DNA from 2 places in the Rhizobium acaciae genome. Region 1 is predicted to be linked to the other one. Evidence: predicted binding sites of a transcription regulator. Region 1 holds the regulator's gene; the other holds the start of a gene.
The links. The regulator PhoB, encoded in region 1, activates phosphate uptake and scavenging genes when phosphate is short. The targets are predictions, from matches to a motif close to TGTCATNNANCTGTCAT.
Positions count from the first base shown of each region.

Region 2: a site for PhoB is predicted at 9,959-9,975, ahead of OLZ32_RS36020 (acid phosphatase). Genes of this name have one in related genera too.

Region 1 covers NZ_JAPCZO010000036.1:11,200-27,075, reverse strand. The annotation lists gene OLZ32_RS35865 (O-succinylhomoserine sulfhydrylase) at 1-1,069, shown strand, start outside; gene apaG (Co2+/Mg2+ efflux protein ApaG) at 1,356-1,748, shown strand; gene OLZ32_RS35855 (Hsp33 family molecular chaperone) at 2,050-3,042, opposite strand; gene argF (ornithine carbamoyltransferase) at 3,134-4,048, opposite strand; gene OLZ32_RS35845 (aspartate aminotransferase family protein) at 4,091-5,290, opposite strand; gene OLZ32_RS35840 (GcrA family cell cycle regulator) at 5,712-6,245, shown strand; gene phoB (phosphate regulon transcriptional regulator PhoB) at 6,536-7,219, opposite strand; gene phoU (phosphate signaling complex protein PhoU) at 7,353-8,066, opposite strand; gene pstB (phosphate ABC transporter ATP-binding protein PstB) at 8,111-8,926, opposite strand; gene pstA (phosphate ABC transporter permease PstA) at 8,943-10,265, opposite strand; gene pstC (phosphate ABC transporter permease subunit PstC) at 10,262-11,743, opposite strand; gene OLZ32_RS35810 (substrate-binding domain-containing protein) at 11,913-12,947, opposite strand; gene phoR (phosphate regulon sensor histidine kinase PhoR) at 13,143-14,462, opposite strand; gene ppk2 (polyphosphate kinase 2) at 14,609-15,490, shown strand; gene OLZ32_RS35795 (regulator) at 15,539-15,876, opposite strand, start outside.
Region 2 covers NZ_JAPCZO010000037.1:525-16,400, forward strand. The annotation lists gene OLZ32_RS35980 (ABC transporter ATP-binding protein) at 1-381, opposite strand, end outside; gene OLZ32_RS35985 (ABC transporter ATP-binding protein) at 378-1,367, opposite strand; gene OLZ32_RS35990 (ABC transporter permease) at 1,369-2,226, opposite strand; gene OLZ32_RS35995 (ABC transporter permease) at 2,230-3,234, opposite strand; gene OLZ32_RS36000 (ABC transporter substrate-binding protein) at 3,348-5,252, opposite strand; gene arfA (arabinosylfuranosidase ArfA) at 5,566-7,074, opposite strand; gene OLZ32_RS36010 (ArsR/SmtB family transcription factor) at 7,285-8,211, opposite strand; gene OLZ32_RS36015 (cytochrome-c peroxidase) at 8,617-9,906, opposite strand; gene OLZ32_RS36020 (acid phosphatase) at 10,106-11,650, shown strand; gene OLZ32_RS36025 (IclR family transcriptional regulator) at 11,753-12,511, opposite strand; gene OLZ32_RS36030 (3-oxoacid CoA-transferase subunit A) at 12,673-13,380, shown strand; gene OLZ32_RS36035 (3-oxoacid CoA-transferase subunit B) at 13,377-14,066, shown strand; gene pcaF (3-oxoadipyl-CoA thiolase) at 14,076-15,281, shown strand; gene OLZ32_RS36045 (GNAT family N-acetyltransferase) at 15,358-15,840, shown strand.

The sequences.
Region 1 (15,876 bases):
GGAGGCGGCCGAAGCCCGCTTCAAGGGCGAGACGGAGGGCTTCATCTACGCCCGCTACGGCAGCCCCACCAACGACATGTTCGAAAAGCGCATGTGCATGCTCGAAGGCGCCGAAGACGCCCGCGCCACCGCTTCCGGCATGGCCGCCGTCACCGCGGCGATCCTCTGCCAGCTGAAATCAGGCGATCATATCGTCGCCGCGCGTGCCCTCTTCGGCTCCTGCCGCTGGGTCGTCGAGACGCTGGCGCCGAAATACGGCATCGACTGCACGCTGATCGACGGCCGGGATCTGGCGAACTGGGAAAAGGCGATCACGCCGAAGACCAAGGTGTTTTTCCTGGAAAGCCCGACCAACCCGACGCTCGAAGTGATCGATATTGCCGGCGTCGCCAAGCTCGCCAACCAGATCGGCGCCAAGGTCGTCGTCGACAACGTCTTCGCGACACCGCTCTTCCAGAAGCCGCTGGAACTCGGCGCCCATATCGTCGTCTATTCCGCCACCAAGCATATTGACGGCCAGGGCCGCTGCCTCGGCGGCGTCGTGCTTTCCGACAAGGAATGGATCGACGAGAACCTGCACGACTATTTCCGCCATACCGGCCCGGCCATGTCGCCGTTCAATGCCTGGACTTTGCTGAAGGGCATCGAGACGCTGCCGCTGCGCGTGCGCCAGCAGACCGAGAATGCGGCAAAGATCGCCGATTTCCTGGCCGAGCAAGGCAAGGTCGCCAAGGTGATCTATCCCGGCCGCAAGGACCATCCGCAGGCCGATATCATCGCCAAGCAGATGACCGGCGGCTCGACGCTGGTCGCCTTCGAGCTGAAGGGCGGCAAGGATGCGGCCTTTGCGCTGCAGAACGCGCTTGAGATTATCAAGATCTCCAACAATCTCGGCGACAGCAAGAGCCTGATCACCCATCCGGCGACGACGACGCACAAGAACCTGACGGATGAGGCGCGCGCCGAACTCGGCATTTCTCCGGGCACGGTCCGCCTTTCGGCCGGCATCGAGGATACCGACGACCTGATCGAGGATTTCGCGCGGGCGCTTGCCAAGGTTTCGGCCTGATCCAGAAATAAGCGGCCGGACCTCATTTGGGGTTCGGCCGGGCCGGACCTCACCAAGGTGAGGCCGGATCTCACCAAGGTGAGACGGTGCCGGACCTCACTGCGTGAGGCCGGGGGAACAAGTTTGCCCGCCGCGGCGTTCCGAAACGGAATTAACACTGACAATTAGGCTTAACGTTCGAAAACCTTCGGATCACAGCCATTTCAGCGATGATAATTGTTCCGTTTCTTGACGGACAGGGCCTCTTATAAGATACGGGTAACATATCTTGACTAAGGTGCAAGGCATGTATCGCGCCCTCACAAGAGAGATCGAAGTCGTTGTCGAGCCGTTCTATCTGGAGGAGCAATCCGATCCGGAAGACGATCGCTATGTCTGGGGTTACCGGATTGTCATCAGCAACAATTCCGGCATAGCCGTTCGGCTGGTCAACCGTTACTGGAACATCACCGACCAGAACGGCCAGGTGGACGAGGTGACCGGCCCCGGCGTCGTCGGCGAGCAGCCGCGGCTCAGCCCCGGCGACACCTACGAATATTCCTCCGGCTGCCCGCTCGACACGCCTTCAGGGCTGATGTTCGGCCATTACCAGATGGAAACGGACGACGGCGAGATGTTCGATGTCGACATCCCCGCCTTCTCGCTGGATTCGCCTGGGCTGCTGCGGGTGCTTAACTGAGGCGCATCAATTGAGACGTCATATTCCGTCAGCGCCACGTTCCTGAGACGTCTTCGACGCCCGGCTCCTGGGAGATTGCCGAGGCCTGCTCCTCATCCGCCTGCCGGCACCTTCTCCCCGCTCTTGCGGGGCGAAGGGGACGTGTCGCAACCTCTCCGTTCCCCACCAACCTTTCGTAGGGCACGTCCTCTCGCCGCGTTTTTACGGGGGTCCGCAGGACGGGTCGAGACCAGTGGCTCGACCCCGGCAAGGTTAGGGTGAGGGGCAGCCACTCGCGCGAACCGGACAGCAGTGGTGTCAACTATTCCGCCGGCTGAAGCTCGGCCGGCTCGAAGTGGTAGGTGGTCGAGCAGAATTCGCAGGTCACGGCGATTTCGCCATCTTCCTGGCTGGCCTCGATCTCCTCGGCCGAAAAGCCCTTCAGCACGCCCTTGATCTTGTCGCGCGAGCAGCTGCAGCGGTCGAAAACCGCGCGCGGTTCGTAGACGCGCACGCCGCGCTCGTGGAACAGGCGGAACAGCAGCCGCTCGGTGCCGACCAGCGGATCGGTGAGTTCATCGGCATCGATGGTCTCGACCAGCGAACGCGCTTCGAGCCAGGCATCGTCCTCGCCGTGCGGGCGGCTGCCGGTGTCGCCGTCGCCGCCGTGGAGATCCGGTTGGCGCATGCGCTCCGGCGCTTCCGGAAGGAACTGGGCGACGAGGCCGCCTGCCCGCCAGCGATGGCGCGGCTTGCCGGCATCGTCACGGTCGAAGAGTTCGGCCGCGGCAAGACGGACGCGCGTCGGGATCTGCTCCGACTGGCGGAAATAGACGCCGGCAATGTCTTCCAGCGTGGTGCCGTCGAGCGCAACGATGCCCTGGTAGGGCTGGCTGAACTTGCCCTGGTCGATGGTGAAGGCGAGAATGCCCTTGCCGAGCAATTGCTCCGGCTCGGTTTCGCCTGACTCGATCGCCTTGTTGAGCAGCGCCTGATCGAAACGGGCATAGGCGCGGACATTTTCCGGCGTCGAGAAATCGGCGACGAGAAGATCGACCGGGCCGTCGCCCTTGGTCTGCACCGTGAACTTGCCGTCGAACTTCAGCGAGGTGCCGAGCAGCACCGTCAGCACGACGACTTCGGCAAGCAGCCGGGCAACGGGTGCGGGATAATGATGACGCTCGAGGATGGCGTCGAGCATCGGGCCGAGCTGAACGGCGCGGCCGCGCACATCCAGCCCTTCCACCTGGAAGGGGACGACATGGTCATCGCCGGCGAAATCAAACTGGCCGAGGGCGGCTGCAGCTTCTGCCATGGCTTTTAACTCCTAGTTTTCAGAGCGATGGGCCAGCGTGCCCTTCGCTCACGCGGTCGCGAGTCTGTCTCTCGCGACGTCCGATTATGGTTCAGATCGCGCCCAGGCACCAAGCAAGAATCGACTTCTGCGCATGAAGACGGTTTTCCGCTTCATCGAAGACCACGGATTGCGGACCGTCGATCACTTCGTCTGTCACTTCCTCACCGCGATGAGCGGGCAGGCAATGCATGAACAATGCATCATTGCCGGCTTTGGCCATCAAGGCCGCGTTGACCTGATAAGGCTGGAAGACATTGTGACCCCGGGCCCGATGTTCCTGATTCATGGAGACCCAGGTATCGGTCACCACGCAATCGACGCCGGCGACCGCACGGTCGGCATCATGGCAGAGCATGATTTCGGCGCCCTCATTGCGGGCCCAGTTCAGATAGTGATCCTTGGGCTCCGAGCCAAGGGGGACGGCCATGTTCATGCGGTAGCCGAAGCGCGCGGCACCCTCGACCAGCGAATGCAGCACATTGTTGCCGTCGCCGGTCCAGGCGATGGTCTTGCCCTTGATCGGGCCGCGATGCTCTTCGAAGGTCATGATATCGGCCATGATCTGGCAGGGATGGGTGTCATCCGTCAGCGCATTGATGACAGGCACGGTCGCATGCTGGGCCAGCTCGACCAGCCGCGAATGCTCGGTGGTGCGGATCATGATCGCATCGACATAGCGCGACAGCACCTTGGCGGTGTCGCCGATCGTCTCGGCGCGGCCGAGCTGCATCTCGGTGCCGGAGAGGAACAGCGTTTCGCCGCCGAGCTGGCGCATGCCGACGTCGAAGGAGACGCGGGTGCGCGTCGACGGCTTCTCGAAGATCATCGCCAGCATCTTGCCGGCGAGCGGCTTGTCGCCCTGGCCCGCCTTGAAGGCCTGCTTGCGGGAAAGCGCATCGTTCATGATGGTTCTGAGATCGGCTGATGTGACTGCCGAAAGATCGAGGAAATGTTTAGGGCTCATATCGTCTTCTTACCTGTGCTGCGCCCGAAGGCGGCAATCTCTTCAAGCCGTCTTCTTGACCTTGGAGGCGCGAATGCTCTCGGCGGCGCGTTCGACGCGGGCAAGGCCCTCGCGGGCTTCCTCGGCGGTGACCACGAGCGGCGGAAGAAGGCGGATGACATTGTCGCCGGCGGGCACGCCGAGCAGATGGGCGGCGCGGATCGTCTGCAGCAGTTCGGCTGAGGGAACGGCAGCCTTGATGCCGAGCAAAAGGCCCTCGCCTCTGATATCCTCGATCACATCGGGATAACGATCCTTCAGCGAGGCGAGGCCCTGGCGGAAGACAAGGGCTACGTCGCGCACCTGCTGGAGGAAGCCATCGGCAAGGATGATGTCGAGCACGGCACTGCCGACGGCCATGGCAAGCGGATTGCCGCCATAGGTCGAGCCATGCGTGCCGGCCTTCATGCCGGAGGCGGCCTCTGCTGTGGCAAGGCAGGCGCCGAGCGGGAACCCGCCGCCGATGCCCTTGGCGACAGCCATGATATCGGGGGTGATGCCCGACCATTCATGGGCGAAGAGCTTGCCGGTGCGGCCGACGCCGGTCTGGACCTCGTCGAGGATCAACAGCAGGCCGTTGTCGTCGCAGAGCTGGCGAAGCGCCTTCATGAACTCGGGCGTGGCAGGACGGACGCCGCCTTCGCCCTGCACCGGCTCGATGAGGATGGCGGCCGTCGCCTCGGTGATTGCGGCGCGGACCGCCTCGATATCGCCGAAAGCCACCTGATCGAAACCCGGCGCCTTGGGACCGAAGCCCTCGAGATATTTCTCCTGGCCGCCGGCAGCGATCGTTGCCAGCGTCCGTCCGTGGAAGGCGCCTTCGAAGGTGACGATATGGAAGCGCTCGGGATGGCCCTTGGAAAACTGGTAGCGGCGCGCCGTCTTGATCGCGCATTCGAGCGCCTCGGCGCCCGAATTGGTGAAGAACACCTTGTCGGCGAAGGTGGCGTCCGTCAGCCGTTTTGCCAGACGCTCCTGGCCGGGGATCTCATAGATGTTCGACAGGTGCCAGACCTTATCGGCCTGCTCCTTCAGCGCACCGACCACATGCGGATTGCTGTGGCCGACGGAGGTGACGGCGACGCCGGCGCCGAAATCGAGATATCGCTCGCCGCTTTCGGTGATCAGCCACACGCCCTCGCCTCGCTCGAACCGCAGCGGGGCACGAGAATAGGTGTCATAAAGCGGCGCGGCTTCAGCCATGGCGCGATCTCCATCAAAGTTGGCAGGCAATGACTCCGGCTAAGGAAACCAGGCCCAAAAAAATTAAAAATGCCGCCTTGCGGCGGCGAGTGGCACTATTTCCTTTTCGCGCTGCAATGTCAACAAAACGGCGCCCTTAGCGTATGCAGCACAGGTGTACAGCGGCATTTTCAGTCTTCAACAGGCATTATTGCAGAAATGCCACGCAGGGGCAGCAAGTTGGGGAAAACTACGAATTCGATTCATCCGGATTCATGCGACTCTTGTCACGGAGTCAGCCTCACACTAGGTTAAAGATCAATTACTAGACTGCATGCGGCGGAACTAGTCACCAAAATTGATCAAGCGTTTCTTGTTTCGGAGCTCCCGGGACAACGGTGAGGGATTCTGCCATCACCAACGCAAAAGGTGGAGACAGGGCATGAACTGGACAGACGAGCGGGTCGAGAAACTCAAGAAGCTTTGGGCCGAAGGACTGAGCGCGAGCCAGATCGCGGCACAACTTGGCGGTGTCAGCCGAAACGCGGTCATCGGCAAAGTGCACCGGCTGTGCCTTCCGGGCCGTGCCAAGGCCGGCGGCACCAACACCGCGGCGCGAACGCCGAAGCGCAACACATCGGCGCCGCGCGCGCCGAACTACGCCTCCCGGATCACGACCCGCACCGTCACCCGCCAGCAGGGCGCGACGATGCTGAAGGAAGAGATCGAGATCGAAACGATCGAGGAAATGGAATACGTGCCGAGAGGCAATGTGGTGGTGCCGATTTCGCGCCGCCTCGGCCTGACGGAACTGACCGAGCGCACCTGCAAGTGGCCGGTCGGCGATCCGCTGAAGGACGACTTCCATTTCTGCGGCTGCGAGTCCCCCGATAATTCGCCCTATTGCAGCTATCACCAGAAGCTCGCCTACCAGCCGGTCAACGAACGCCGCCGGGCAGCAGCGCGGGCTAGCTGAGCGGGCAACCATTGTTAGAATGCAGAAAACGGGCCGAGTGGCCCGTTTTTTTATGCAATTTTGGTTCGTGCCGATGGCTGCCCCTCATCCGCCTGCCGGCACCTTCTCCCCGTTCTGACGGGGCGAAGGAAGTATGCCGCACCCTCTCGGTCCCCGTTGACGCCCCGTTTGGCACGTCCCTCTCCCCGTTTTTCACGGGGGAGAGGGTTAGGGTGAGGGGCTGCCATACGCGCGACCGGATGAGGGCCGGGTGAGGGGCAGATGTTTGCTGAAACAATGGATGAAAGCCCTCAGGCTTCCATCGAATAACCGGCGCCGCGGACGGTGCGGATGACGTCCTGCATGTTGGAGAAATTCAGCGCCTTGCGCAGGCGGCCGACATGGACGTCGACGGTGCGCTCGTCGACATAGATATCGTGGCCCCAGACGCCATCCAACAGCTGCGAGCGGGAGAAGACCCGGCCCGGCGACGACATCAGGAATTCCAGCAGGCGGAATTCGGTGGGGCCGAGGCGGACTTCGCGGGTCTTGCGATGGACGCGATGGGTCTCGCGGTCGAGCTCGATATCGCCGCATTTCAGCACCGTCGACAGCACCTCGGGACGGGCGCGGCGCAGCATCGCCTTGACGCGGGCAACGAGTTCGGGGGTCGAGAAGGGCTTGACGACATAATCGTCGGCGCCCGTCGACAATCCGCGGACGCGCTCGCTCTCTTCGCCGCGCGCCGTCAGCATGATGATTGGTAGGCGCTCGGTTTCCGGCCGCATGCGCAGGCGCCGGCAGAGCTCGATGCCGGAGACACCCGGCAGCATCCAATCGAGGATGAGAAGATCGGGCGTGCGCTCCTGAAGCCGCATTTCGGCTTCGTCGCCACGAAGGATGGTATCGACCTCGAAGCCTTCCGCTTCGAGATTGTAGCGAAGAAGCACGCTGAGGGCTTCCTCGTCTTCAACAACTGCAACTCTCGGGATCATGCGTGTCGGTCTCCTCGCGCATGATCCTTAAACCAGGGTGATTTAAGCAATGCATCCTGCGCAAATTCAAAAATTGGCTGCGACCTCTTTGCGCGCCCGGACGGGCGCGCACGCAATTGACGGGTGCGGGCGGTTATTCTGTGACCGCGCCGACGGTGTTGGCGCTGTCATCCTTCGGACGATCGCCTTCCGGCTGCGCGCCTGTCGCCATGTAAAAGATCGTCTCGGCGATGTTGGTGGCATGGTCGCCGATGCGCTCGATGTTCTTGGCGCAGAAGAGAAGATGCGTGCAGCTGGTGATGTTGCGCGGATCTTCCATCATGTAGGTCAGGAGTTCGCGGAACAGCGAGGTGTACATCGCGTCGATCTCGTTGTCGCGTTCACGGATCGCATTCGCCTTGTCGGCTGAACGATTGGTGTAGACATCGAGCACTTCCTTGAGCTGGACGAGCGCCAGCTCGGACAGATGCTCGAGGCCGCGGGCAAGCTTGCGGGGAACGCCGGTGCTTTGGACGGCGATGACGCGCTTGGCGGTGTTCTTGCCGAGGTCGCCGACGCGTTCGAGATCGGCGGCGATGCGGATCGAACCCATGATTTCACGCAGGTCCGAGGCCATTGGCTGACGGCGGGCGATCGTCACGATCGCCTTGTCGCCGATTTCGCGTTCGGCGTGATCGAGGATCACATCGTCCGAGATGACCTTCTGCGCCAGCGCGGTATCGCCGTTGACGAGGGCGCGCACGGATTCGCCGACCATCTGCTCGGCCAGGCCGCCCATTTCGGAAATCCGCCTGGACAGGAACTTCAGATCATCATCATAGGCAGAAAAAATATGTGTCGATGCCATAGGGCTTTATCCTCGAATAACGGGAAGGCTTGGTGTCGCCAAAATCAACCGAAGCGACCCATGATGTAGTCCTGGGTACGCGGATCGTCGGGATTGGTGAACATCTTGTCGGTGTCGTTCTCCTCGACGAGGTTGCCGAGGTGGAACATGGCGGTGCGCTGCGAGACGCGCGCTGCCTGCTGCATGGAGTGGGTAACGATGACGATCGTGTAGTTCTCGCGCAGCTCGTGGATCAGTTCCTCGACCTTGGCTGTGGCGATCGGGTCGAGCGCCGAGCAGGGCTCGTCCATCAGGATGACTTCCGGGCTGACGGCGACGGCACGCGCAATGCAGAGGCGCTGCTGCTGACCGCCCGACAGGCCGGTGCCGGATTCGTGCACGCGGTCCTTGACCTCGTTCCAGAGACCGGCGCGCTGCAGGCTGGTCTCGACGATCTGGTCGAGGTCGGCTTTCGACTTGGCAAGGCCATGGATGCGCGGGCCGTAGGAGACGTTTTCATAGATCGTCTTCGGGAACGGGTTCGGCTTCTGGAAGACCATGCCGACGCGGGCGCGAAGTTCGACGACGTCGATATCGGGATCATAGACATCGTCGGTGTCGAGGGTGATTTTGCCGGTGACGCGGCAGCCATCGATCGTGTCGTTCATGCGGTTGAGGCACCGCAGGAAGGTCGACTTGCCGCAGCCGGACGGGCCGATCAGGGCGGTTACGGTGTTTTCGCGGACGTTCAGGTTCACATCGAAAAGCGCGCGCTTCTCGCCGTAGTAAACCGACACATCCTTTCCGATCATCTTATAAGGGACGTTGCTCATCTTGTGATCCAGCGCCTTTTCAACTGCAGCTTCCGTCAACATGTTCATGATCTTGTAACTCCGTTTACCAGCGGCGCTCGAAGCGACGACGCAAGAGGATGGCGCCCATGTTCATGACGATCAGGAACAGGAGCAGGACTATGATGGCACCCGAAGTACGCTCAACGAAGGCACGTTCTGCCTCGTTGGCCCACATATAGACCTGTACGGGCAGAGCCGTCGAGGGATCGAGCGGTGTCGTCGGCGCGTTTGCGACGAAGGCGACCATGCCGATCAGGAGCAGCGGCGCGGTTTCGCCGAGCGCGTGCGCCAGGCCGATGATCGTGCCGGTCAGGATGCCCGGCATGGCAAGTGGCAGCACATGGTGGAACACCATCTGCATCTTCGAAGCGCCAAGGCCGAGCGCTGCGGCGCGGATCGACGGCGGCACGGCGCGCAGTGCCGCACGCGTCGCGATGATGATCGTCGGCAGGGTCATCAGCGTCAGCACCAGGCCGCCGACCAGCGAGGCCGAGCGCGGCAGGCCGATGAAGTTGATGAAGACGGAAAGACCGAGCAGACCATAGACGATCGAAGGGACCGCGGCGAGGTTGTTGATGTTGACCTCGATCAGGTCCGTCAGCTTGTTCTTCGGCGCGAACTCCTCGAGATAGATCGAGGCGGCGACGCCGATCGGCAGGGCAAGCACGAGCACGATCAGCATCAGGTAGAGCGAGCCGATCAGGGCGACGCCGAGGCCTGCGGCCTCCGGACGGCTAGAATTGCCGTTGACGAAAAGGCCGGTGTTGAACTGCTTGTGGAGAGCGCCGCTCGCCTTCAGCTCGTTCATCCAGCCGATCTGCTTGTCGTTGACCTTGCGGTTCTTCTCACCGACCGAGAGGTCGATCTGGCCCTTGTTGGCGCTGTCGACATTGGCGTCGGCGAGAACCGTGACATTGACCGTCTTGCCGATGATCGACGGATCGGCCATCACCATATCGCGCAGCTGGATCGGCGCGCCCTTCGACAGCATGGCGGATGCATCGCGCACGTCAGGACGGCTCGAGGCATTGATATTCAGCTGCTTGACGATCGCGTCACGCAGGAGAACCGGATAGTTGGCGGCGATCAGCGCAGAGGGATCAGTCGCACGCTTATTGTCGGGGTCGATCGTCTTCTCGACGAATTCGATCGGCAAGGTGATCGCCGTCTGCTGGAAGGCGGTGTAGCCTTTGCCGATCACCGTCCACAGCAGGATGAAGAGGAAGACGAGGCCGAAGGTGATGGCGGCGATGCCATAGGCCTGGAACCGGCGCTCGGCGGCATAGCGCCGCTTGATGCCGATATCGCGGCGCACGGGCGCCTTGGAAACGGTGACGCCTGATGTGGGAGAAACAATATCCGTCATTCGTACTGCTCCCGGTATTTGCGCACGATGTAGAGCGCATAGATATTGAGGCAAAGCGTGATGCAAAACAGCGTGATGCCAAGGGCAAAGGCAACCAGCGTCTGCGGCGAGGTGAACTCGAGGTCGCCGGTCAGCTGGTTGACGATCTTGACCGTCACCGTCGTCATCGGCTCGAAAGGATTGATCTGAATGCGGGCAGCCACACCGGCGGCCAGCACCACGATCATGGTTTCGCCGACGGCGCGCGAGGCAGTCATCAGCAATGCGCCGACGATGCCGGGAAGGGCTGCGGGCAAGACCACCTTCTTGATGGTTTCGGAGCGTGTGGCGCCAAGACCGAGCGAACCGTCACGCAGTGACCGAGGCACGGCGGTGATGATATCGTCCGACAGCGAGGAGACGTAAGGGATCAGCATGATGCCCATGACGATACCGGCCGTCAGAACGCTCTGCGCCTGAATGAAATTGCTGTAGTTGCCGGACAGAAGGCCGCTGACCTGGGCGGAGAAATCGCGCAGGAACGGACCGACGGTGACGAGCGCGAAGAAGCCGTAGACGATCGTCGGAATGCCGGCGAGCACTTCGAGGAGCGGCTTGGCGACCCCACGCACCTTCGGCGAGGCGTATTCGGCCATGTAGATGGCGGCGAAGAGGCCGACCGGCACGGCGACCAGCATGGCGACCAGGCCAATATACATCGTGCCCAGCAACAGCGGGATAAGGCCGAACTGACCGAAGGACGAACTGCCGGCGCCGGCAAAGCGCGGATCCCAGACGGTGCCGAAGAAGAAGTCCATGGCGGGAACGGCCGCAAAGAAGCGGGCCGCTTCCGACAGCATGGAGAGCACGATGCCGATCGTCGTCAGAATGGCGATCGAGGAGGCGAGCAGCAGGCCCCAGAGCATGACGCGCTCAACCCGGTTGCGGGCGCGGAAGCGCGGAGCGATGGAGCGCAGCGCATAGAAGGCGCCGGCAACGGCGAGAGCGAAGACGACCGCCGTCATGGCGATGCGGCTCGTCATGCTCAAGGCGTTGAGCGTCCTGGCGGCATCGAGCATGTAAGGCAGCGGCTGGCCGGCGAGCGGCACGCCCTTTTCGAGGAGCTTGGCCTGCAAAGCAGCCGGATCGTTGCCGACCGCCGCAGTTTCATCCGAGGTCAGCATCGTCAGACCGCGGGCGACCGTCGCCACCGTCGAATAGCCAAGATCCTGCTCGACCGAGACTTGAGCCTTGATGTCGTCAGGGAAAGTGCTGCGAACCGAGGACTGGATGATGCCAGGGCTGATGGAGAGCCAGAGGCCAAGGACGATGAGGGCGGGAAGAACCGCCCAGATCGCCGCATAGGCGCCGTAATAGGCCGGCCGTGAATGCAATGCGGAAGACCGGCCTCCGGCAAGCGCCGTGGCGCGGTTGCGCGCGACCAGATAGGCAGCGGCACCGATCACCACAAGGCACAAAAGTATGATGGATGTGCTCATTCGTTACGTCCCCAGGCCCATAGCCCCAAAAAGCCCGGCAGCTTGATCAGCTACCTTCAGCTTCCAATCATGGAGAAGGAATTCCAACCCTGCAGCTCCAGAAACGCCGGCGCGCAGGGACATGAGGCAATGCCGGCGCGGGCTGAAAGGCACCGCGCCGGCAAAGTCATTACATGGACTTGCCTGCTTCGACTTCCTTGCGGATCGCTTCGCGCTCGGCATCCGGAGCGGCAACCAGGCCGTATTCGGCGAGCGGGCCGTCAGGGCCGATCATCTGGTCGGATACGAAGAAGTTGACGTATTCCTTCAGGCCCGGAACTGCGCCGAGATGTGCCTTCTTGACGTAGAAGAACAGCGGGCGGGAAACCGGGTAGGTGCCGTTGGCGATCGTTTCGGTGGACGGAACGATACCGCTCATGGTCGCAACCTTGAGCTTGTCGGCGTTGTTTTCATAGAAGGAAAGGCCGAATACGCCGACGCCGGTCTTGTTGGCGGCGATGCGAGACAGCGTTTCGGTATAGTCGCCGTCGATATCAACAGCAACGCCGTCTTTGCGAACGGCGATGCAAGTCCTGCCTTGAGCCGCCTTGTCCGACACCGCGGCCTTGATGACTTCTACGGCGCCCGATGCTTCGCAGCCGGCCGCCAGGACTTTTTCCTCGAAGACTTCACGGGTGCCGTGCTTTTCGCCCGGGATGTAGGCAGCGATATCGACAGCCGGAAGCTTCGGGTTGACTTCCGACCACTTCTTGTAGGGGTTGGCGACGAGCTTGCCGTCGACGACGACCTGGGCTGCGAGGGCCTTGTAGAGGTCTTCAGGAACGTAAGCGACATCGGCGTTGGAAGCGTCGGTGGCGAAGACGATGCCGTCGTAGCCGATCTTGACTTCCTGGATGTCGGTTACGCCGGCAGCCTTGCAAGCGTCGATCTCGCTTGTTTTGATAGCGCGGGAAGAGTTCGCGATGTCAATGGTGTTTTCGCCAACGCCCTTGCAGAATTCCTTCAGGCCGGCGCTTGAGCCGCCGGATTCGACGATTGGCGTCTTGAAGTTGGTGAAGGTTTCGCCGAAGGACTCGGCAACGATCTTTGCGTAAGGCAGGACGGTGGACGAACCAGCGACCTGAACCTGGTCGCGGGCGACGGCAGCGCCAGCGAAAGCAGCGGTTGCAGCGAGCGCGGCAACGGTGAGTTTAAAGGTGTTCATTTGAATCTCCCGGCATTTGGGCTTGTGTGAGTGCGGCCTTAGAGAGGCCCTCGCATTGCCTTTTTTCATCGGCGGGACTCTCTTAGCTCTTGAAGCCTCGTCCTTTTATGTCAAATCGATGAAACATTTGTGACAATATAAGCCGTTGATTTAAAATAACAAAATTATGCAACGTAAAAGTGTTGCGACATATCGTCAGAAGCGGACGGTAAAATCGGTGCCCTTGCCGACTTCCGACTTGACGACCAGCCGCGCCCGGTGGCGGGTGAGGATGTGTTTGACGATGGCAAGACCGAGGCCGGTGCCCTTCTTCGAGCGGCTATCCTCGATGCTGACGCGATAGAAGCGCTCGGTCAGGCGCGGCACATGCTCGGCCGGAATGCCCGGGCCCCTGTCGACGATGCTGACCTCGACCGGCTGGCCGGTGCCGTTCTTCACCCAGACATCGACGACCTCGCCCTCCTGGCCGTATTTGCAGGCATTTTCCATCAGGTTCTCGAAGACCTGGACAAGCTCGTCGCGGTCGCCCAGCACTTCGACCTTGCCGTCAGGCAGATGCAGGTTGATGTCGACGCCGACATCCCTTGCCAGCGGCAACAGCGCATCCCTGACATGGCCGAGCAGCGGCACCAGATCGACCTTCTCATCCGGCGCGATGTGCGATTTCAGCTCCAGGCGCGAGAGCGACAGCAGGTCGTCGACCAGCCGGCTCATACGCGTCGTCTGGTCGAGCATGATGTTGAGGAAACGCGCCTGCGCCTTCAGATCGTTCTTCGCCGGCCCCTGGATGGTCTCGATGAAGCCGCGCAGCGAGGCAAGCGGCGTGCGCAGCTCATGGCTGGCATTGGCGACGAAATCCGAGCGCATGCGGTCAATGCGGCGGACCTCGGAGATATCCCGGAAGGACAGGATGAAATAGCGCTCATGCGGCCCGTCTCCGGCCGCGAATTCTATGGGCGCGCTGCGCACGATATAGACGCGCTCGGAGGGCAGCCGCTCGGAATGCTCTATCTGGTTCGGCGCGTTGGTGGCGATGGTTTCGCGCACCATGTCGAGCACGCCGGGCGAGCGCAGGCGGGCCGATATATGGGCGCCGAGCGCCACCTCGCCGAAGGCCTTTTCGGCAGCGCGGTTCTGGAAGAGCACCGAGGCATCGTCCGACAGCACCATGACGGGGATATCGAGGCCGGAGAGCGTCGCGGAAACTTCCGGCAGGCGGCTTGGCGGTGCTTCCGGCTCGATCTCCACCGGCGGGGCGGGGTCGGCCGCGATGACCGGGGCCTCATTGAAAAGCGCGGTGAGGATCATCACAAGCAGCAGCCCAAGCACAACCCATTTGTTCATGCCGGCGGCAAGCGCGGCGAGCGCGCTGAGGATCGCCGCAAGCAGCACCGGCCGTTCGCGCCTTATGCGCGCCGACAGGCTTTTTCTCCACGGAGTTTCGTCTTGCAAGGGCCCTCGCAGCGTCGATTCGTTTTTCTTAATATTGAACTCTGCCTGATAGCGGTAATTCATGACAGAAGTTTTCGGGCTGCCGCACCTCAAGCGAAAGGCCGCAGCCGAAACCCACGAAAAATGATCGGCCGTCCGCGAAAGATTTGATTTTCAACGGTAACTATGTTCGCCTGCGGAAAGGGAACAATCAGGCTGAGGAGGACCATATGGGCGAGACCGTCGAAAGCAGGGCCGTGGAGTTGGAGATCCACGGAAAGAAGCGCATCTTCGACGTCGACGATCCGATCCTGCCGGTATGGGTGGACGAATATGCGCTGGCATCCGGTGATTTTCCCCACAAGAAGAAGCTCAAGGAAGAGGACTATCTGGCGCAGCTGGAAAAGCTGCAGATCGAACTCGTCAAGGTGCAATTCTGGCTGCAGGCGACCGGCAAGCGGGTGATGGCGCTGTTCGAAGGGCGCGACGCTGCCGGCAAGGGTGGCGCGATCTCGGCCTCTTCGGCGCATATGAACCCACGCCTTGCGCGCGTCGTGGCGCTGACCAAGCCGACCGAGCGCGAGCAGGGGCAATGGTATTTCCAGCGCTATGTCGCGCAGTTTCCAACGGCTGGCGAATTCGTGCTGTTCGACCGCTCCTGGTACAACCGCGCCGGCGTTGAACCGGTCATGGGTTTCTGCACGCCGCAGCAATATGAGGACTTCCTCAAGCAGACGCCGCAGCTCGAAAAGATCATCGCCCATGAGGGCATCTTCTTCTTCAAATTCTATCTCGATATCGGCCGCGAGATGCAGCTCAAGCGCTTCCATGATCGCAGGCATGATCCGCTGAAAGTCTGGAAACTGTCGTCGATGGACATCGCGGCACTGACGAAATGGGGCGATTACAGCGACAAGCGCAACCGGATGCTGAAGGAAACCCATACGGATTTCGCGCCCTGGACGGTGATCCGCGCCAATGACAAGCGGCGGGCGCGCCTCGAGCTCATCCGCCACATGCTGAACAAGATGGATTATGACGGCAAGGACAAGCTGGCGCTCGGCATGGTCGACGAGAAGATCATCGGCTCGGGGCCAGACTTTCTGAAATAGGGCACCGATCGCATCGGGACCGGGCCACCGACTGCATCGGGACCGGGGTCACTGCCCCGGCAGGATGCGGATGGCGAAGAGGTTGATGCCGCGCGCCTTGCCGTCGAGATCGCTGTTGATCGTCAGTGTACCCGGCGAATTCGGCGCCAGCGAGCGATCGAACTTCACCTGCAGCAGCGCATCCGACTTTTCCCGGGTGACGGTGAAACGATGGCGGGCGCAATTGCCGAGCGTCTGGAAATTGCACTCGACGGTGACCTGGGTCGGCTCGTCGCTGGTCGACTGCAGCGTCAGCGCGATCGTCGAGGATTTGCCGGCAAGCTGTTGCAGCACCGATGGGGGCACGCTGATCGAGACATTGCCGTCGGCTGCACCGCTTTCGGAAA
Region 2 (15,876 bases), on a different contig from region 1:
CGGCCGGTTTCCCGAGAACGAAAAATTGCGGGCGGTCTCGAAGAGATAACGGTCGACACGTTTCAGCGGGTTGAAGGCTTCGAAGGGGTTCTGCAGAACCGGCTGCACCTCCTTCATGAAAGCCTTGCGTTCGGATCTGCTATGGATGGCGACGGTCCTGCCGCTGAATTGAAGCTCGCCTTCCGTCGGTTCGGTCTGGCCGAGGATCATCGCCGCGATCGTCGATTTTCCCGAGCCGGATTCTCCAACGATCGAGAGGATCTCCGGCTCCGCTCCCAGTTCGAAGCTGACGTCCTTGACCGCCGTAATCAGCCGCCGGCCGAGCATGCCGCCCTGCCTATAGACTTTCGTAACATGCGAGAGGCTAAGAAGAGCGCTCAAACCTGATCTCCCGTAACGGCAAAACACGCCACGCGCCGCTGCGGCTCGACGGTGACGAGCGGCGGAGCCTTCTGCGAGCAGATCTCCATGCGCTTCGGACAGCGCGGGTGAAACCGGCAGCCTTCCGGCGGCATGGCGAGGTTGGGCGGCCGTCCCTCCAGCGAAGGGCGGGCCGTCGCATCGCCGATGCGCGGCAGGCTGCCGACGAGATGCTGCGTATAGGGATGGAGCGGTTTGTTGAAGAGCTTGGCGGTCGGCGCTTCCTCGACAAGACGCCCGGCATAGACGATGCCGATGCGGTCGGAGACCGTCGCGTGAACCCCCATGTCATGGGTGACGAACAGGAAGGACGAGCCCATCTCGCGCTGGATTTCGCGGATCATCGACAGCACGTCGCGCTGAACGATCACGTCGAGCGCGGTCGTCGGTTCGTCGGCGATGATGAATTCCGGCGTCAGGATGGTGGCCAGCGCAATGGTCATGCGCTGGCGCATGCCGCCGGAGAGTTCGTGGGGATAGGCATCGAGCAGATGCGGATCCAGCTTCAGCCGCTGCAGATGGGCGGCGACCCTTTCGAGAAAGACCGGGCCGCTGACCTTCATGTGGCGAAAGGCGAAATCGGTGAAGGAATGACGGATCCGGCGCACCGGATTGAGCACATTCATCGAGCCCTGCATGATATAGGACAGATGCTTCCAGCGCAGCGCCAACCGATCCTCCGGCTTCATCGCGTAAATATCCTGGGTGCCACCGTCGAAATGGAATGTCACTTTCCCGGACACGACCCTCAGCGGCGGCCGGATCGCGCCGGCGATGGTCTTGATCAAGGTCGTCTTGCCACTGCTCGATTCACCGGCGACGCCATAGACCTCGCCGCGGGCAATCGTCAGGCTGATATCGTCGACGGCACGCACCTCGCGATCGACGCCGTAGAGGAAGGCACGGTAATAGGCTTTCAGATTCTCAATTTCGACCAAAGGATCCATACTAACTTCCCATCCGGTTCAGCCGGCTGCGCGGATCATTGTATTCGTTCATCGACATGGACAGCAGGAAGAGCGCCAGGAAGAGGACGACGATGACGGCGACGGGGGCGGCCACCCACCACCATATGCCTGAGATCAGCGCCGAATGCGCATTGGCCCAATAGATCATCATGCCCATGGTCGGCGTCTCGATATCGGTGAAGCCCAGCACCGACAGGGTGATCTCCATGCCGATCGACCAGATCATGTTGTTCATAGTGGTGGCAAAGACGATCGGCAGAACATAGGGCAGGTGCTCCTCGACGAGGATCTTGCGCATGCTCATGCCGGAATAGACGCTCTGGGTGGTGAAGGATCTCGTCTTCAGGCTGATCGCCACCGAACGGATGAGGCGTGCATCATAGGACCAGCCGAGCGCGGCCATGATCAGGATCAGCGCCGTCCAGGTCATGCTGTCCTTCAGCACGAAGTAGAAAAGGATCAGCAGCGGAAATTGCGGGATGACCATGACGCTGTCGTTGATGGCCATCAGCACCCGGTCGACTGCGCCGCCGGCATAGCCGGCGACGAGGCCGACGACCAGCGAGATGATGCGTGAAATGAAGGCGACGCCGATGCCGAAAAACAGGGTGTTCCTAAGCGCGGTCGTCAGTTGCCAGAAAACGTCCTGGCCGCGCGACGTCGTGCCGAGCCAATATTCGCCATCGGGCGGCATATCGGGCGGCAGAAGATAGATGTCGGTCGCGCCGTAGGGCGAGAAATAGGACACCACTATCAATGCGACGATGACGGCAAAGAGCAGCAGGCCGCAGAGGAATTCCATATTCTGGCGCGCGAGGTCGCGGACGATCGTAAACATGCTCTATTCCACCTTGATGCGCGGGTCGATCAGCGGGCTCAGAATGTCGATGATGAAGACGGCGGCGGCAACGCCGACGATCGACAATGCGCTGAGGCCGAGCACCAGGCTGTAGTCGCCGGCATGCACCGCTTCGATCAGCAGGTTGCCGATGCCCGGATAGCCGAAGACGATTTCGGTGATGACCGTGCCGTTGAAGATCGCGCCGAGCGACATGGCAAGCCCGGTGAACTGCGGCACCATGGCATTGCGGGCGATATAGGAGCGCAGGATCTTCCGCTTCGGAACGCCGCCGAGCTCGGCGAAGACGACGTAATCCTCGGTGATGATGTTGGAAACGAGCGCGCGCATCCCGATCAGCCAGCTGCCCGCGCCGACCATGATCAGCGACAAGGCCGGAAGGATCGAGTGTTTCAGGATATCGAGGACCAGGGCGAAGGAGAGGTCCAGATTGGCGTTCATCTCGTAGCCGCCATTGATCGGCAGCACCGGCCAGAGATAGCCGAACACAATCAGAAGCACGAAGGCCAGGATGTAATAGGGAATGGGAAGCAGGGCGATGAAGACGAGGCTGACGGCCTTCAGCACCATGTCCTTGCGGTAATAGCCGGCGAGCGCGCCGATCGCATTGCCGAGCACGAAGGTGATCAGGGTCGACACCGTCATCAGCCCGATGGTCCAGGGCAGGGACCGCAGGATGATGGTGGAAACGGGCGTGGGAAAAGCCGATAGCGAGGGACCGAGATCACCGGTCGCAAGCCGCAGCCAGAAATTCAGGTATTGCTGCCAGATCGAGCCCTCCATGCCGTAAAGCTCGCGAAGCGACTGGCGCATCAGCTCGATCGCATTCGGATCGGACTGCCCCATCTGGGTGATGGCGCCTATGCTTTCTTCGACCGGATCGATCGGGGTCAGGTGGGTGACGAAGAATGTGATGGTCACGCCAAGAAATACGACAAGCAGAAACTGACCGAACCGCTTCAGCACAAAGATCAGATAGGACGTCATAGGGCGGTGGTTCCTCTCTGGTTCCCTTCAGCAAGTGGAAAGGATCGACGGACATGCCACATGCCCGTCGATTAGGGGGCCGGCGCGCAACACTCGCGCCGGCGTTGGGAGGATTATTTCGGTTGTGCCGGCTTCAGCTTGACCATCATCAGCCTGGAGTTGGCCCAATTCGGCACTGGATCGGTATAGGGATCAGCGATCGTCGGATAACCGGTCCAATAAGTCGTATCCATCGAGGTGAAGACGTTATACGACATCAGCGGGATCGTCGGCATTTCGCGGGCGACCAGCTTCAGATAATCCTTGCCGAGCTCGACGCCCTTCGGATCGTCGGCGCTGATGCCGCGGATGCTTTCGATGATCTTGTCGAGCTCCGGATTGCTCCAGCGCTGCCAGTTGCGCGGCGGCTGATTGTCACCCTTCTTGGCCACGAACTGCGAGTGCCAGCTGTCGAGGAAGAACGACAGGTCGGGATCGCCGCCCCAGGTTTCGACGCTCCAGGCAATCGCCACCTGGAAATCGCCGGGCTGGAGCGCCACCTGCCACAGTTTCGCGGCCGGCACGGCTTTGGCGTCGATACCGAAAGCGGCCCATTGCTGTGCGATCAGCGTTCCGGCCCGGGTGAAGACGGAGCGGGTGTCACCCTCGACCGTCATCCGGACTTTGAACGGCTGTCCATCAGGGGTCAGCCATTTGCCGCCGGATTTCTTGAAGCCTGCCTTCTCCAGCAGTTCGCCGGCAGCCTTCGGATCCGGTTTCCACCAGCCATAGCCGAAGGCACCGCTGATCGCCTCCGGATCGGTCGGGATCTGGTCCTTGAACTTCGGCTGCTTGCGCAGGATATCGGCGATCTGTTGCCCGACCGTCGGGTCATAAGGCTTGATCTTGCTCTTGCCGGTATCGATCTCGAAATTCTTCAGCCAATCCTGCATCGGCGCCTGATAGTCCTTCATCGTGGCCGCCGTCGGTGGCACGCCGAGCGCCGAAAGCGTCGCTGCCCCGCGATAGCTCGCCATATCAACCGCCTTGATGTCGATCAGCAGCGCAAGCGCCCAGCGTACATCGGCGTTGTCGAAGGGCGGATTCTGGGTGTTGAAGATCACGGCCGGAAGCGTCGGGTCCGGATGGGCGAAGGGAAAACCCGGGAACCAGGTCTCGATCGTCTTGGATTTTTCCTTCAGCGTGAACATGCCCTCGGGCGTGTTGTCGTGGATGATATCGAGATTATGCTCGAGCTGAGCGATGGTGCGTTTATCCGGCGGGCCGGGATCGGCATAGGTGACATATTTCGGAGCCGGCTCGCCGAAGCGGGCAAGCGATGTCCGCTGCCAGTCGTCGCGCTTCTCCCAGGTATACCACTTGCCCTGGGGGTCGAAGGACTTGAGCTTGTAGGCGCCGAGCGAAACGGGATTGGCGAAATCATAACGAAGCGGATCTTCGACTTTCTCGAAGACATGCTTGGGCATGATCCAGGCGCCGTTCCAGCGAACGGTGAAGATGGCGTGGAAGCGCGAATTGGGCTTCTTCAGCTTGAACACGACAGTCGAGGGGTCGGTCGCCTCGACACTTGCCACCTGCACCGAGAAGGCAGCACTCCAGACCATGCCGGGGTGATCCATCTGCGTCTTGACGGTGTAGACCACGTCGTCTGCCGTGAACTCCACGCCGTCGCTCCAGAAGAGCCCCTTGCGCAGTTTCACGGTCATCTCGGTGAAGTCGGCATTATATTGCGGCTTGTCGGCAGCCAGCGAATTGTCCCAGGTCGCGCCGCCAAGCCCTTGTTCGGGGTCGATATACCAGAGCGTATCCATGGTCAGCTGCTGCAGGCCGGTCGAAACGCCGCCGCCGCCATTGACCCAGATATTGAACCAGCCGGGATTTTTGATCGTCCCTTCCGGATTTTCGACGATGAGCGTCTCCTTGCGCGGCAAGGAGGTGTAGTCATCGGCCTTGGCCGTCGCTGTCAAGCCGAGTGCGGCCAACGCGACGCCAAATGCGAGCCTCTTCCACTGTTGCATGAACTCCTCCCTAGAAAGCGACGATACGGCGGCCGCAAAGGCACGCATGGGCACGTCGCGGTTGTCGGTTCGCAGAGGCGTCAGGACTTGAACAGTCGGGTCCAGGACCTCAGTGAACCATCTCTCCGGCTCCCTGCCTCCTCGCAGCGAGCCGAATATCTCAGAGCATGATGCCGAAAAGTGTCAGCGGTTTTCGGACGACATCATGCTCTAACTCTTTAATTTAGAACAGGATTCAGATTTTAGGCCGCCCCGGCCTAAAATCATCCTGTTCTAGCCGGGGGCGCCCCAATGGGCTACCCGGCGGTAGCTGTCACACCGACAGCCGGATGACGTTGTAGGAGAACGGTTTCAGCGCCGCCCGCAGCCGTCCATCCTCGATCTTTCCACTCTCGACATTGACGGGGGCGACCGTCTTCGGCCGCGCAGCCGTGTTGACGGCTTCCAGATCACCGTGGGTCATTTCCACCTGCTCGACCACCCGGGCATTTGCGAAGCCTTCCAGCCGCACATCGAGATCGAGCGCCGTGCTCGGATGGCGGTTGACGGCAAAGAAGGTCAAGGTCTTGCCGTCCTCGGAATGGACTGCCGATACGTCGAGATAGGGGACGTCGTTCTCCTCGTCGCTGTCATAGGTCGGGCCATCGACGACCAGCTGCAGCGCCGTTCCACGGCCATATCTGGAGGCGTAATAGAACGGGTAATAGATGGTCTGGCGCCAGGCAGCGCCGCCGTCCTCGGTCATGATCGGGGCGATGACGTTGACGAGCTGCGCGATGCAGGCGATGCGCACCCGGTCGGAGCGACGGATGAAGGTATTCAAGATGCCGCCGACCTGCAGCACGTCCTCGAAATTATAGATGTCTTCCAAGAGATGCGGCGCATCCGGCCATTCGTCGCGCGCCAGGATCTCCTTGTCCTGCTGGTTGGAATGATACCAGACATTCCATTCGTCGAAGGAAATGCCGATCGTCTTCTTCGAGCGTTTTTTCGCCTTGATGTAGTCGATCACGCCGCCGATCGTGGTGATGTAGCGGTCGAGCTTCGTCGCGCGGGCGAGATAGTTGAGCGTGTTTTTCTCGCGGTTGGCAAAATACATATGCAGCGAGATATGGTCGGCGCTGTCATAGCACTGCTCGAGGACCTGGGCCTCCCATTCGGGGTAGGTCTTCATGTCGGAATTGGACGAGCCGCAGACCACGAGTTCAAGCGACTTGTCGAAGCCGCGCATGGCCTTCGCCGTCTCATCCGCCAGCCGGCCATATTCATAGGCCGACTTGTGGCCGACCTGCCAGGGACCATCCATCTCGTTGCCGAGGCACCACAATTTGACGTCGTGCGGATTGGACCAGCCGTGTTTGCGGCGCAGATCCGACCAGTAGGTGCCGCCTGGATGATTGCAATATTCGAGGAAATTGCGGGCGGCATCCAGGCCGCGTGATCCGAGATTGACGGCGAGCATCGGCTTGGTATTCGCCTTCTTGCACCAGTCGACGAATTCATTGACGCCAATCTGGTTGGCTTCGCGGGTGCGCCAGGCAAGGTCGAGGCGAACCGGGCGCTCGGCACGCGGGCCAACGCCGTCTTCCCAATTATAGGCCGAGACGAAGTTGCCGCCGGGATAGCGGCAGTATGGGGTGTCGAGCTCACGGACGAGATCAAGGACATCCTGGCGAAATCCGTCCTCGTCGGCCGTCGGGTGTCCGGGCTCATAAATGCCCCCGTAGATCGCCCTGCCGAGATGCTCGAGAAATGAACTGTAGAGCCTGGAATCAATGGTCGCGATGCGGAAATCGCGGTGAACCACAACGTTCGTCTTCAACGGATCCTCCCGTTTATATATCAAATATTTTGTTTTCTTGCCTCTAACTTGATATCAGGAATGTTGTTCTGTCAACCAAGTTGCGGCTTTAATCATACTAATATGGATTTCAGAGAAAATTGTTTTATTTCAGTTGTTTCTGCGATTTTGACGACGACGGAAACTGGAAAGAATCGTGATATTTAAATCAAGATATCCGATTTTGATTTTTCAGACATGCAGCCGCATGATGATATCGCGTCCGTGATTTCCGAAGCCGCGGCCGAAAATATTGACGCCACCGGTATGGCCGGCATTTTCTGCGATGCCGACACGGAGCCGGATGGAGGAATGCTGGGCAAGGGCAAGATCGCTGAGCGTGACATTCGAGGCGGCGATACCGTCGATGAAGGTTCCGCGCGTGGAGATGCGCCAGGTCTTCATCATCCCATATTGCGAGCCCTCGAGCTTCCACCATGCCGGCGTGAAAGCGCCGCGCTTGTCGCCATAGTCGCCGGGAGACGTCCAGGTTCCGATCGCCATTCCATTGACCCAGAGGGTTATGTCAGACGGCCAGTCCGGATTGGTGCCCGGCACTTCCGACGACAGCTCCAGCGAAAACTCGATGGCACGGATATCCTTGTTCAACACCTTGGCATTGTTTGGGAATTTATATTCCACATATCCCCTGCCGAACCAGACGAGCCCGGCCTGCATGCGCTGCGGATCGAGAAAATAGTCGGGGACATCGAGAGGACCGATGACGCTCTCGGTGGAGCAAAGACCACATGGCGCATGGACGTCACAACTGGTGTAGAGCCCGACCGGCATCTCGACTTCGATGATATTGTTGGCCCTTTGGGCCGCACTTTCCTCAAAGCTGATCAGAATTTCGCTATAGATTGCCGAGCAGATCTTCTGGTTTCCCTTGCGGGCCTTCGTCAGCTGGGAATCGACAAGCCGGGCATCTTCCAAGATCTGAATCCCGGTGGCGACAGTCGATTGAGGCAGAGAAAGGGCACGCGCGATATCGTTGATATTCATCGGCCCTTTGGCGCAGAGCAGCTTGAGCATCTCGAGCCGCGCCGGCGCCGAAAGCGCGCGTATCGCATCATTATTCTCGCCGGCGGCAATCGTCAAAAACGAGCGTTCCATCATTCCCCCACCATTTCCGATGAAATGATGTATATCGGATATTATGATACATCAAGTGGGAATGCTTCGCCGGTTTGTAGGATAGCGGCCCCGGTTTCAACCGGCCATGAATGAACGTGAAGTCCTTCCGACTTCCGATATGACAGTGGTATCGGGATCGTTACGCGTCAAAGTCCGGCGCGTCTCGGATCGGCTGGCGGGGTGGAACTGCGAGCTCAATTCCCCCGATCGATCGCAAGCGGGCGCGAATGGCATCGGCGAGATTCCGGATCGTCATGCTGGCCATCGCTACCTCCATTCGTCAATGACGCATATGAAACACCGATTGCATATTCTCAAGCAATGACCGAGATGCGTTTCCGTCCTCAGCCTGGCAGGTCCACAACAAGAGTGGTCCGCCGGCCCGGGTCAATGCCCGGTCGCATCGGATTGCAGGTCGGCATCGGTCAGTGTTCCGAGGAAAGCGACGATGTCGTCGATTTCGGGATCGGTGAGGGCGGGCGCATCGCCCGGCTTCCTGCCGAAGGGCGGGTCCTGGTTGAGATTGTCCCAATAGGCCTGCGGCAGGTCGTCATATCTACGGACCGTGCCGTCTGAGTTTTTCGGATACCAGCGGCCGGGATCGCTGTCGCGCGTCGCGTAGAAGGAGACGACGTCGCGCAGCGAGTGGAAATAGCCATTGTGGAAGAAGCTCTTCTTCAGCGAGACATTGCGCAGCGTCGGGGTGCGGAACAGGCCGCAATATTCGCTGCGTCCGGCAAAGTCGGTACGCTGCGGGCCGCAAAGACCGAGATCATGATAGTTGGGATCACTGTTGGCCGGGATCGCCATGTTGCGCGGTGCGGCAAGCCCGAGGAAGCCGAAATCGGAAAATTGCGGCGGCTCGCCGTCATTGGCGGGTTCGCTTAAGTGACAGCTCGAACAGTTGCCCTTGGCCGGATCCTCGAACAGTTGTCGTCCGTGCAGCTCCTGCGCCGTCAGAGTCGTCTTGCCGGCGAGAAAGGCGTCGTAGCGGCTGGAATAGGGATAGAAATCCGGGCCGCTCTGTTCGAAGGTGGCGAGCGCCTCGGCGGCGGCATCGAAGGCATCTTGCGGATTGTCGAACACCGTCTCGCCGAAGGCTGCCTTGATGTCGCCGGCATAGGCCGCCGTCTGCAGCTTCGCCACCACTGCGGCCGCATCCTTGTTGCCCATCTCGAAAGGCGAGAGCAGCGGGATCTTCGCCTGATCGGCGCCGTGATCGACCCGGCCGTCCCAGGTCAGGCCACCCGTCGGGCCATTGTCGACGCTTTCGTCCCCCTCGTCTTCGGAATCGTAGTAGTGTTCGGTGAAAGCAGGTACTGCCTGCAGATAGCGCAGCGTTGGAACCGCGCGCAGGCCCGGTTGGTCGCCATGTTCGCCGCCCATTTCGACCGGCATGGCCGATGCCGGGCTGAAGGCGTGAGCTGGATCATGGCAGGACGCGCAGGCATGGAGCCCCGAGGCCGACAGCGAGGGATCTGAGAATATCTTGCGGCCGAGCGCGGTGAGCGTTTCGGCCCAGGCAAAGGCCTCAGCGCGCGACATCGGACCGGGATGAACGCCGGAGGCGGTCGCCGCGCTGCTTTGCCGCAGGGGAAGAATGGCAAGACAGAGCGCTACGGCACCCATGCTCACCGCCAGGCCGGACGGCACAAGCCAGATGGTCTTGATCGTCATCATAAGGATTCCAATAGCTTAAGGCTGGTTTCCTCCATGATCGAACCTCGTTGCAACAAATTGATGACGGCTATTCCCTGCGGCATCACGGCAACCCCTGATGTCACAAAGTTGATAGACGGCCGGAATAGCGTCCGAACGCCCCCCGAGCGTTCTTCGCTCCCTCTAGCCAACGCCCCCTAGCCATGAGGTACTCCCCGTGAAAAGACTGAAACTCCTCCATTCCATCTGTCTCGCCGGATCGGCCATCGTGCCGTTTGCCATGGCGACGGCAGCCCATGCGGCGCCCGCCGGTTACGACAAGATCGACAATGTCGTCGTCATCTATGCCGAAAACCGCAGCTTCGATAATCTCTACGGCAGCTTTCCCGGCGCCGACGGGCTCTCCAACGCGACCGCCGATCGCGCCCGCCAGCTTGACCGCGACGGCCAGCCGCTGTCCGAACTGCCGCCAGCCTGGGGCGGCCTCACCGCCAAGGGTGTCTCGCCTGCCGTCACCGAGGCGCAGTCGGCCCATCTTGCCAACGCCGCCTTCGCGATCGACGACCCGAAGGGTTTCGCAGAGGCGCCTTCGGTCATCACTCGCGACCTCTGGCACCGCTTCTACCAGGAGCAGATGCAGATCGACGGCGGCAAGAACGACAAGTTCGTCGCCTGGGCCGATTCCGGCAGCCTAGTCATGGGCCATTACGATGGCTCCATCCTGCCGATGTGGCAGGTCGCCAAGAAATACGTCATTGCCGACAATTTCTTCCAGGGCGCCTTCGGCGGTTCGTTCCTCAACCATTTCGCGCTGGTCTGCGCCTGTGCACCCTATTATCCGGATGCCGACAAGAGCCCCGCCAAGCCGACCATCGCCAAGGTGGATGCGGACGGCACGTCGCTGACGGTCGCGGAAAACGCCTCGAAGTCGGCGCTGGAGGGCGCACCGAAATTCGTCTCCGACGGCAACCTGACGCCTGACTTCTACGCCGTCAACACCATGCAGCCGCCCTACCAGCCGAGCGCTAATCCGCCGGCCAAGAACGGCGATCCGGCCTATGCCGATCCTGCCGCCGCAACGACGCTGCCGCCGCAACATGAAATCACCATCGGCGATCTCATGTCGCTGAAGGGCGTCAGCTGGGCCTGGTATAGCGGCGCCTGGCAGGCAGTCCTTGACGGCAAGAATGCCACCCCGGTGCCGAACTTCCAGTTCCACCACCAGCCGTTCAACTATTTCGCCAATTTCGCGCCCGGCACCCCGGCGCGTGCCGAGCATCTGAAAGATGGTGGCCTTGGCGGCGAAGCCTTCCTCAAAGATATCGACGACGGCAAGCTGCCGGCGGTTTCCTTCTACAAGCCGCAGGGCAACCTCAACGAACATGGCGGTTATGCCGATGTTTCGAGCGGCGACCAGCATCTTGCCGATATCGTCTCCCACCTCGAGAAGAGCCCGCAATGGGGCCATATGCTCGTCATCGTCACCTATGACGAAAATGGCGGCTTCTGGGATCATGTCGCGCCGCCGAAGGCTGATCGCTGGGGCCCGGGCAACCGCATTCCGGCCTTCATCATCTCGCCCTTCGCCAAGGGCGGCATGGTCGATCATACCCAGTACGACACGACCTCGATCATCCGCTTCATCACCGCGCGCTACGATCTGCCGGTGCTGCCGGGGATCATCGCCCGCGACAAGGCGCTGCGCAATAACGACCGGCCGCCGATGGGTGACCTGACAGCCGCGCTCGACCTGTCGCATTGACCGATTACGAGCGGCCCCGGCGCTGACCGGGGCAGCTCCATCTCTTATTTTACGCATTCCGGACGCAAAACCGCTGCGCACTTTTGCTGGAACTGCTTACCATCACCGCCGCAGCAGCGGCCGCAGCGCCGCCTGCGTTTCCTTCAGCAGCGGCAGATAGCGTTCCTTCATCTCCGCCGCTGGCACGAGGGCGGCCGGCGCGCCGATATTGATCGCCGCGACCGTTTCGCCGCGGTCGTTATCGACCGGCACGGCAATGGAGCAGAGGCCGATCTCCAGCTCCTGATCGATGATGGCGTAACCCTCGGCGCGGACCCGGCGGAATTCGGTGATGAGGTCCTCGGGGTCGGTCTTGGTATTCGCAGTGTTTTGCTTCAGCTCGCTGCGGGCGAGGATGGCGCGTACCTCGCTCTCTGGAAGGCCTGCGAGCAGCACGCGGCCCATCGAGGCGCAGTAGGCGGGCAGGCGGCTGCCGGGGGTGAGGTTGATCGACATGACGCGGCGCTGCGAGGCGCGGGCGATATAGACGATGTCGGTGCCGTCGAGCACCGAGGCCGAGGCACTCTGGCCGGCCTTCTCCGAAAGATGATCGAGGTGCGGCTGCAGCAGCGCCGGCAGCGGCGTTGCCGAGAGATAGGCATGGCCTAGGCGCAGGATCTTTGGCGTCAGCGTGAAGAACTTGCCGTCATAATCGGCATAACCGAGTTCGGCGAGCGTCAGCAGTGAGCGGCGCACGGTGGCGCGGTCAAGCTCCGTCAGCTTCGAGGCTTCGGCGATGGAAAGCCGCTGCCGGGTTTCGCCGAAAGCTTCGATGACCTTCAGGCCGCGGGCAAAGCCGCTGACGAAATCCGTTTCGCGCATGGGTCTGGTCTCCAATGAGATTCATTCCAATATGTGCGGTATACGAACAAATGTCAAATAGCGCACAAAATGAATTGCCGGCTGACCCGCCGCGCTTTATGTCTACGGCAGAGGACGGGATGGAGAGTTCCCGGCCGCATCTAGCCAAGGAGAGGTCTCGCATGGACAAGACAGTCGGGAGCACGGCGGAAGCCGTCTCTGAGATCGGGGATGGCGCGACCGTCATGATCGGTGGTTTTGGTGGCTCGGGCGCGCCGATCGAGCTCATTCATGCCTTGATCGACAAGGGCTCAAAGAACCTCACCGTGATCAACAACAATGCCGGCAACGGGCGCATCGGTATCGCTGCGATGATCGATGCCGGCATGGTCAGAAAGATGATCTGCTCTTTCCCGCGTTCGTCGGATCCGCGCGCCTTCACCGATAAATATCTGGCCGGCGAAATCGAGCTCGAGCTGGTGCCGCAGGGAACGCTTGCCGAGCGCATCCGCGCCGGAGGCGCCGGCATCCCGGCGTTTTATACGCCGACGGCCTACGGCACCGAACTTGCCAACGGCAAGGTCATCGCCGAATTCGACGGCCGCCATTACGTGCAGGAGCGCTGGCTGAAGGCCGACTTCGCGATCGTCAAGGCTGCGATCGGCGATATCCAGGGCAATCTCACCTACAACAAGGCCGGCCGCAACTTCAATCCGCTGATGTGCATGGCGGCGGCGAAAACCATCGTCCAGGTCTCATCCATCGTGCCGGCCGGCGGCATCGATCCCGAGCAGGTGGTGACGCCAGGCATCTTCGTCGACCGCGTCGTCACTGTTCCCAATCCCCAGCAGGAAGAAGAGCTCATTCGAGCCGGAGTGGCCTACGTATGACCATCGACACCCGCGAAGACATCAAGCTTTCCAATGCACAGATCGCCTGGCGCGCCGCGCAGGACATCGCCGACGGCGCCTATGTGAACCTCGGCATCGGCTTTCCCGAAATGGTGGCCCGTTATCAGCCGCCCGGCCGTCAGGCGATTTTTCACACCGAAAACGGCATCCTGAACTTCGGCGAGCCGCCGGCGGCAGGCGAGGAGGACTGGGATCTGATCAACGCCGGCAAGAAAGCGGTGACGCTGAAGCCGGGTGCTGCCTTCTTCCATCACGCCGACAGCTTCGCCATGGTGCGCGGCGGCCATCTCGACGTCGCGATCCTCGGCGCCTATCAGGTTGCCCAGAGTGGTGATCTCGCCAATTGGCGGGTGGGCAGCAAGGGTGTGCCGGCCGTAGGCGGCGCCATGGACCTGGTGCACGGCGCCAAACAGGTCTGCGTCATCACCGAGCACGTCACCAAGACAGGCGAGCCGAAGCTGGTGGAGGCATGCACCTTCCCGCTGACCGGCGTTGCCTGCATCACCCGCGTCTATACGAGCCATGCCGTCATCGACATCGTCAAGGGACGCTTCGTCCTGCGCGAGATGCTGGCCGCGATGTCGCAGGAGGAATTGCAGGCCATGACCGGCGCGCCGCTGCATGTCGAGGGCCTGGTTGCCGACCTCGTCGTGCCCAAACTCTGAGGAAAAGTAATGACCGAAGCCTTTATCTGCGACTATATCAGAACGCCGATCGGCCGCTTTGCCGGCTCGCTCTCCCAGGTGCGCGCCGACGACCTCGGCGCAATCCCGCTGAAGGCGCTGATGCAACGAAATGCCGCCGTCGATTGGGAAGCCGTCGACGACGTGATCTTCGGCTGCGCCAACCAGGCGGGCGAGGATAACCGCAATGTCGCGCGCATGTCGGCCCTGCTGGCCGGCCTGCCGATCGCCGTACCCGGCACGACGATCAACCGGCTCTGCGGCTCCGGCATGGATGCGGTGATCACGGCCGCGCGCGCCATCCGCTCCGGCGAGGCCGAGCTGATGGTCGCCGGCGGCGTCGAGAGCATGTCGCGCGCGCCTTTCGTCATGCCGAAGGCCGAGACCGCCTTTTCACGGGCGGCCGAAATCCATGACACGACAATCGGCTGGCGTTTCGTCAACCCGCTGATGAAAAAGCAATACGGCGTCGATTCCATGCCGGAGACCGGCGAGAATGTCGCCGAGGACTATCATGTCAGCCGCGAAGACCAGGATGCCTTCGCGGTGCGAAGCCAGGTGAAGGCGGCAGCGGCCCAGGCAAACGGACGGTTGGCGAAGGAGATCACCCCGGTGACCATCCCGCAGCGCAAGGGCGATGCTGTAATCGTCGACAAGGACGAGCATCCGCGCGCGACGACGATCGAAACGCTGGCGAAACTCGCCACACCTTTCAAAAAGGAAGGCGGCACGGTGACGGCCGGCAACGCCTCCGGCGTCAATGACGGGGCGGCCGCACTGATCGTCGCTTCCGAAGCGGCGGCGCGAAAATACGGCCTGACGCCGATCGCCCGCATCCTCGGCGGCGCGGCTGCCGCGGTTCCGCCAAGGGTGATGGGCGTCGGGCCGATCCCGGCCTCGCGCAAGCTGATGGCACGGCTCGGTATGACTCAGGAGCAGTTCGACGTGATCGAACTCAACGAAGCCTTTGCCAGCCAGGGGCTGGCGGTGCTGCGCGCGCTCGGGATTGCCGATGATGACGCGCGCGTAAACCGCAATGGCGGCGCGATCGCGCTCGGCCATCCGCTTGGCATGTCGGGCGCACGCATTACCGGCACGGCGGCACTCGAGCTTCTGGAGATCGGCGGACAATATTCGCTGTCGACCATGTGCATCGGTGTCGGGCAGGGGATTGCGATAGCGCTTGAAAGGGTTTGAGGCCGGGACGCTTCCGGCTTTTGCCGGAGGCTGCCGACCCGTTGCGCGGCGTGTCCGGTTTCGTTAGAGATCGAGCATGCTGATCCGACCCGCAGACAAGAACGATCAAGGCGCGATCTGGAGGATCATCGGTCCGACGATCCGCGCCGGCCAAACCTATGCGCTCGATCGCGATCTGAGCGAAGCCGATGCGCTGGCCTATTGGATGGGGCCGGACCGCGAGACCTTCGTCGCCGAAGAGGATGGCGTGATCCTCGGCACATATTACATCAAGGCCAATCAGGCAGGCGGCGGCCGGCATGTCTGCAATTGCGGCTACATGACCGATTCTGCGGCAAGCGGCCGTGGCGTCGCCCGGCTGATGCATGAGCATTCCCTGGAGCATGCCCGCTTGCGGGGCTTTCGGGCGATGCAGTTCAATTTCGTCGTCAGCAGCAATGAGCGTGCGGTGGGGCTGTGGCAATCTCTCGGCTTCGATATCGTCGGCCGGCTTCCTGGCGTCTTCCTTCATCCGACGCAAGGTTACGTCGACGCATTGGTGATGTTTCGCACGCTTTAGCTGTTTGATCCCGGACCCTGCGCGACCGGATGATCT